DNA from 3 places in the Bacillus sp. OTU2372 genome. Region 1 is predicted to be linked to each of the others. Evidence: riboswitches for the same ligand, from Rfam matches in the RefSeq annotation. Region 1 holds a riboswitch; each other region holds the start of a gene.

Evidence for each region. A riboswitch is a leader RNA that binds a small molecule or an ion and turns the genes downstream of it on or off. The one in region 1 is predicted to bind glycine.
Region 2: another riboswitch for glycine. It lies ahead of gcvT (glycine cleavage system aminomethyltransferase GcvT); the one in region 1 lies ahead of AAHB15_RS22955 (amino acid permease).
Region 3: another riboswitch for glycine. It lies ahead of AAHB15_RS04750 (amino acid permease); the one in region 1 lies ahead of AAHB15_RS22955 (amino acid permease).

What each region holds. Positions count from the first base shown of each region.
Region 1 is NZ_JASATK010000019.1:102,958-105,233, reverse strand. Features, by position in the region: gene AAHB15_RS22960 (MFS transporter) at 1-909, shown strand, start outside; glycine riboswitch at 1,055-1,156, shown strand; glycine riboswitch at 1,160-1,216, shown strand; gene AAHB15_RS22955 (amino acid permease) at 1,527-2,276, shown strand, end outside.
Region 2 is NZ_JASATK010000014.1:87,235-89,510, reverse strand. Features, by position in the region: gene AAHB15_RS19910 (DEAD/DEAH box helicase) at 1-563, opposite strand, end outside; glycine riboswitch at 775-864, shown strand; gene gcvT (glycine cleavage system aminomethyltransferase GcvT) at 1,093-2,199, shown strand; gene gcvPA (aminomethyl-transferring glycine dehydrogenase subunit GcvPA) at 2,217-2,276, shown strand, end outside.
Region 3 is NZ_JASATK010000001.1:1,005,695-1,007,970, forward strand. Features, by position in the region: gene AAHB15_RS04745 (AAA family ATPase) at 1-377, shown strand, start outside; glycine riboswitch at 854-932, shown strand; gene AAHB15_RS04750 (amino acid permease) at 1,097-2,276, shown strand, end outside.

The DNA of each region.
Region 1 (2,276 bases):
CTGATTAAACCTTTTTTCGCATTATCAGCAACCTGGGGTCAAGTTCTCTTTATTCGGTTTGCTGACCGTTTTGGTAAAGGGATTCGTACATCACCAAGAGATGCCATCCTTGCCGATACCACTACAAAAGAAGAACGTGGAAAAGCATTTGGATTCAGAAGGTCAATGGATACGCTAGGTGCAGCTCTTGGACCTTTTGTAACCTACTTAATTCTTACTCTATGGAATGGCAGTTATCAGGCTGTATTTTGGTTATCTGCAATCCCTGGGTTAATTGCAACTTTGCTCCTGATCATCTTCTTAAAAGAAAAAAGAAAATCAATAAAAACACCAAGCAATGTAAAGTTGTTACCTAAGATTAGCTTCAAGGGGCTTAGTTCGCGTTTTGTGTTGTTCACACTCATAACTACATTATTTACCATAGGGAACTTCTCTGATGCATTCCTAATCTTACGAGCGAAGGACGTTGGCATGGCTGCCGAATATATCCCACTCACTTATTTTGCATACAACATCATTACAAGTTTATTTTCTACTCCATTTGGTATGCTTTCTGACCGTATCGGTCGCCGACCAGTTTTGATTACAGGTTATGTAATGTTTGCACTCATTTATCTCGGCTTTGGTCTGGTACATACTGTCTTTGGGATTTGGATATTATTCTTTATTTACGGGTTGTACTACGCGACTACTGAAGGAATTCAAAAGGCTTATGTAGCAGATATGGTACCAGAAGGACAACGTGGGATGGCAATGGGAACATTTAATGCATTAACTGGTATAGCTACATTGCCAGCAAGCGTAATGGCAGGTTTTTTGTGGCAATCATTTGGTGCTTTTACTGCTTTTGGCGTAAGTAGTTTACTGGCAATTATTTCAGCATTGCTAATGTTCATCCTTCGTATATAACAAAGCATAGTTAAGTTTTAATTGTAAACATATTACATTTATTCCTATGGTAATATACTTTTTCGGAATAATTAATAAATTCTGAATATTTAATTGACATCATCCTTTCCATAGAGTAGTATGTAAATGAAATGTATGATAGCGGATGAATATTGTGGGAGAGACCAAACGTATTGTTTGGCACCGAAGGAGCAAGTCCCCAAAAAATGGGGAACAATCTCTCAGGTAAAAGGACCATAATAGGACGCGTCTCTGGAGAGAGCCATGGGCCACCAAAGGAGTTAAACTCTCAGGTAAAAGGACAGAGGAAAGATTAGAGAAAATCTATCTTCCCTCTGTCCTTTTTTTGTTTGGGAAAGATAGTACACACGGAAAAAGGAGGATTGTGCTATGAAATCTATTGAGGAATGAGACTATGGGGACCTGCTAAGAACAAGCTGATCCTATTAATTTTATTTGAATTGTAAGCGCTTTTTTAGTTGTAGAATTAACCGGTAATATTATCTTAAACTTTTTTTGGGATATTAATTTGCATTTAGTTTGATTTAAATTCTTTAAAAATAGATTTAAAACGAAAAAAATTGTAAACATCCTAGAAAAGTAGAGGGGGAAATCGAATGCAGGAACAAAAATTGGAAAGAGGCCTAAAAAACAGGCATGTACAACTAATCGCTATTGGTGGAGCAATCGGAACGGGATTATTTCTTGGTGCAGGAAAATCGATTCATTTAGCAGGACCATCGATTTTATTTGCTTATATGATTACGGGGGCCATATGCTTTTTAATCATGCGCGCACTTGGCGAACTTCTCTTAACCAATTTAAACTATCATTCTTTTGTTGACTTTGTAAGAGACTATTTAGGTAATATGGCAGCCTTTGTAACTGGCTGGACCTACTGGTTCTGCTGGATTTCCATTGCTATGGCTGACTTAACAGCAGTTGGTCTCTACACCCAATATTGGCTTCCTAATGTACCGCAGTGGATGCCAGGATTAATTGCCCTTGTGATTTTGTTAATTATGAACCTTACAACCGTTAAACTTTTTGGTGAAATGGAATTTTGGTTTGCCTTAATAAAAGTCATCGCTATTCTGGGACTAATTTTTATCGGTATTGTCATGATTGTAAAAGGCTTTTCTACAAATTCAGGTCCATCTAGTTTCACGAATTTATGGAGCCACGGCGGCATGTTCCCGAATGGCATAAATGGGTTTATTCTCTCATTCCAGATGGTAGTGTTTGCATTTACAGGGATCGAACTAGTAGGACTTACAGCAGGCGAAACAAAAGACCCTGAAAAAGTTATTCCAAAGGCAATCAATAATATCCCAATTCGGGTATTTATTTTCTACCTTGGCGCATTG
Region 2 (2,276 bases), on a different contig from region 1:
TAGTTTTTCGTTTTGTTATTTTTAAGTTTATGTGCCTCATCAATGATAATGAGATCGTAGTCCAGTTTGTTGATAATGTCCCGATGAGGATTTCGTTTCGCTGTATCAATTGAAGAAACAACGACATCGCACTGTTCCCAGACATAGCTTTTCCTTTGGGTAACGGCCGGGATAAAAAATTTGCTATTTAGCTCAATCGCCCACTGGGTAACCAAAGATGCAGGAACGAGTATTAATACCTTTTTTACTAAACCGCGAATCATGTATTCTTTTAAAATCAGCCCAGCTTCAATTGTCTTTCCAAGCCCCACTTCATCAGCTAGAATAGCTTTACCATTCATGTTTTCAATCACCTGTTTCGCTGTTTCAAGCTGATGTGGAAGAGGTGTTAAATTAGGAAGATGATTTGGAGCTTGTAAGCCTTCAAACTCCGGGATGACCAAATGTTTTTCAACATCGATTGCTAATTTAAAAAGCTCCCAGTTCCCCCACGGACCATCGTTGTCAATTCTATGTAAAAAATCATCCTGCCACGAGGAATCAAATTCAATTTCAACCGACATTATTACAGCTCCTTTTCATACATTGTAATATCATCTGTTTGCCAATTATTAAGACCGTCTGCTGCCTATCGTTTTCTTATAAAATGATTGCTCAATGTTGTAGTTTAATGGTAGGATGATAATAGCTTAGAATGTTTTAAATATTTTAATAAAGTAATTTATTTTTTTAAGTATAATTAGTATTACCAAATTGAAAAATATTATAATGCGAATGATAGCAAGGGGAGAGACTACGAAGAGTAGCGCCGAAGGAGCAAGCAGAAAATGTGAATCTCTCAGGCAAAAGAACTCTTGTTTGACGCAGCTCTGGAGAGCGCTGCTAGTGTTTGTTGCAGCCACCAAAGGGGAAAACCGCTTAAGGGTAAACTTTCAGGTGCAAGGACAGAGACCTACTTAATTTATTAAGGAGGTTTTCTGTCCTTTTTTATGTTTTAAAAAAAGTCGAATTGTTTCACAAAAGTTTAGGGAAATAACTTTTATAGAATTGTTGAACCTATAAAAATGTGGATCAAATGAGGGGGATTAAGGGATGACTGAATTAAAACGTACTCCACTTTTTGCAGTGTATAAAGAACACGGCGGGAAAACCATCGATTTTGGCGGGTGGGAGCTGCCTGTCCAATTTTCCAGCATAAAGGAAGAGCATGAAGCGGTCCGTACAAAAGCAGGTCTGTTTGATGTCTCCCATATGGGGGAAGTGGAAGTAAAAGGGAAAGACAGTTTACAATTTTTACAAAAAATGATGACCAATGATATTTCAAAAATTAAAAATGGCGGTGCTCAATACACGGCAATGTGTTATGAAAACGGCGGAACGGTGGATGATCTGCTCGTATATAAAATCGAGGACCATCATTATTTACTAGTTGTTAATGCTTCCAATATAGAAAAGGACTATAAATGGCTTCTGGATCACGTTGAGGGGGATGTTTTCCTTGATAACTTGTCTGAAAAGACAGCCCAGCTTGCGCTTCAAGGTCCGCTTGCAGAAAAGGTCCTGCAAAAGCTTGCAGGAGATACAGACTTAAGTCAAATTGGCTTTTTCAAATTTATGCAAGAAGTAATTCTAAACGGTAAGAAGGTACTAGTATCAAGAACAGGATATACCGGTGAAGACGGTTTTGAGGTTTACTGTGATGCAGCCGATGCGGTTGACCTTTGGAAGGCCATTTTAGAGGCAGGAACAGAGGAGGGTATTCTTCCATGCGGATTAGGTGCACGTGATACCCTTCGTTTTGAATCTGTGCTGGCACTTTATGGGCAAGAGCTTTCGCCTGAGATCTCTCCCCTTGAAGCAGGAATCTCCTTTGCCGTGAAGTTAAATAAGGAAGCTGACTTCATTGGGAAGGAAGCATTACGAAAACAGAAGGAAAATGTCTTACCAAGGAAATTAGTAGGAATCGAAATGATTGACCGTGGTATCCCTCGACATGGATATTCTGTTTATAAAGGAGAAGAGCTTATCGGAGAAGTGACAACCGGTACACAGTCGCCTTCTTTAAAGCGAAATATTGGTCTTGCTCTTATTAAGACCGAATTTGCCGCACTAGAAACAGAGGTAGAAGTGGAAATTCGTGGTAAACGGTTAAAAGCTAATGTAGTTCCAACACCTTTTTATAAAAGAGAAAAGAACTAACGAAGGGAGTTAGATTTATGAAACATCGCTATTTACCCATGACTGAACAAGATAGGACGGCTATGCTCGAAACCATT
Region 3 (2,276 bases), on a different contig from region 1:
TAAATAAAAAATTAAATGGGGTTACTTCTGATTTGAGGCAGGCAACAGAGCTTGCAGGCGCTTATCTAGGGATAGTCGGCATGGGTGAAGAATTATTCAGCTGGCTCGCGGTCGGTTCACGTTCGGACGGACTGAGAGCACTGCGATCCAAAATCAATGAACTCTTAAAGTCAGAGATGACCAAAGTTAAGAAGCTTGTAAATGATAATGCTGACTTTGTCCACCGGATTGCCGAGGAGCTCCTGAAGCGTGGCGATTTAACAGGCGAAGAGATAGAGCAAATCTATGTCGGGCTGTATGGCCAAAGTCGTGCAGAAGTCCTAGAGTCACAGAGTCAAGTTTTATTAGATTCATCTGATAAGGACAAAAACGATTAAAAAAGTATAGGAAGTGTCTTCAATAGGGGGTCTTGAGGACAAAACTCTTCGAGAAACCGGAGGAAGTGCTTTCAACAAGGTTTGTTGAGGACAAAACCTATTAACAAACCTGCAGAAATATTCTCAATCAAATCTCAATAAAATGGATGGTGTTACTTACCATCCATTTTTGTTCTTTAGTAACGTTAAGAAAGTTAATTCTAATATTCTACCATCATTTTTACATACTATGTCCATGTATTAAAGCTCGGAGTATTAGCCACCTGTCCATCCGTGATTTCGCAAGTTTCAATACTTGAAAAATGGCCATTTTAACGGTACATAAATTTATTTGTTGACAAATAGAACTAATACTACTAAAATTATAAATTATTCAACGATAGTTTAGTTTCTGAGTATGAATGCTAAATAATCATTCATTACTTTACAAATTAAATATTTAGCAAGCTATGATTGCTATGGATCACACTATAGCAGGAGCAGCTTCTGGAGAGACCGCGTGACAAGCGGCGCCGAAGGGTTCACAATCTCAGGCAAAAGGACAGAAGAGTACGAAGACTATTTATTATTCTACCACAAAAGAGTAATAGATATTATTTGTTATTCTTTCGCCCTGAAGAGATTGGAGAAATTCCAATCTCTTTTTTAATTGGTTCACTTCTTGTTCATGATTTCACATGCACAAGAAGAATTATTACTACCATTAGGGGGAGTTTCAAGTGGCACAACAAGAATTAAAGAGGGATTTAAAGAACCGTCACGTACAATTGATTGCGATTGGCGGAACGATTGGAACAGGTTTATTCTTAGGATCAGGAAGGGCGATCCAGTTAGCAGGCCCATCAATTATGTTTGCCTATGTAATTGTGGGCATCGCCTGTTTCTTTGTTATGAGGGCTTTAGGAGAACTGCTTCTATCAAAGTCGGGTTATACATCTTTTACAGACATTGCTGAGGACTATATCGGACCATGGGCAGGATTTGTAACTGGATGGACGTATTGGTTTTGTTGGATCATGACCGCTATGGCTGATATCATTGCCGTTGGTGTATATGTTCAATATTGGTTTGATATCCCGCAGTGGGTTCCAGCCATCGTCTGTTTAGTTCTATTATTAGGGCTTAATCTATTAACGGTAAAACTATTTGGAGAGTTAGAGTTTTGGTTTGCCTTAATAAAAGTCATCACGATTCTGGCTTTAATTGGAATAGGAGTTATCTTATTAGTAATAGGATTCAAAACAGATGTGGCAACCGTTTCTGTAAAAAATATTTGGGAATATGGCGGTCTTTTTCCACACGGTGTTTCAGGTTTCTTACTATCTTTCCAAATGGTAGTCTTTGCCTATGTCGGCGTTGAATTAGTGGGTGTATCAGCGGCAGAAACAGCCAATCCTCAAAAAAATATCCCGTCAGCGATTAATAAAATTCCGTTAAGAATTCTCTTTTTCTATGTGGGAGCACTGTTCATTCTTTTATGTATCAACCCATGGACACAGTTAAATGCTGATAACAGTCCTTTTGTAAAAACGTTTAGTCTGGTGGGTATACCGATTGCAGCAGGAATAATAAATTTCGTTGTGTTAACATCAGCGGCATCTGCCTGTAACAGTGGTTTGTTTTCGACGAGCCGAATCTTATATAATTTAAGCTCTAAAGCCCAAGGCCCAGCCCCATTTTCTAAATTAAATAAAAATCATGTACCAAGTAACGCATTATTGGTCTCAGCACTTGTTTTATCAGTCGGAGCCCTTTTAAGCAAGCTGATTCCTGAACAAGCTTTTGGCATTGTGACAACGATCAGTGCAATTTGTTTTATTTGGGTTTGGGGCATTATCTTAGTTTGTCATTTACGATATCGGAAATTACGTCCAGACCTGCGAAAAAAATCGACTTTTA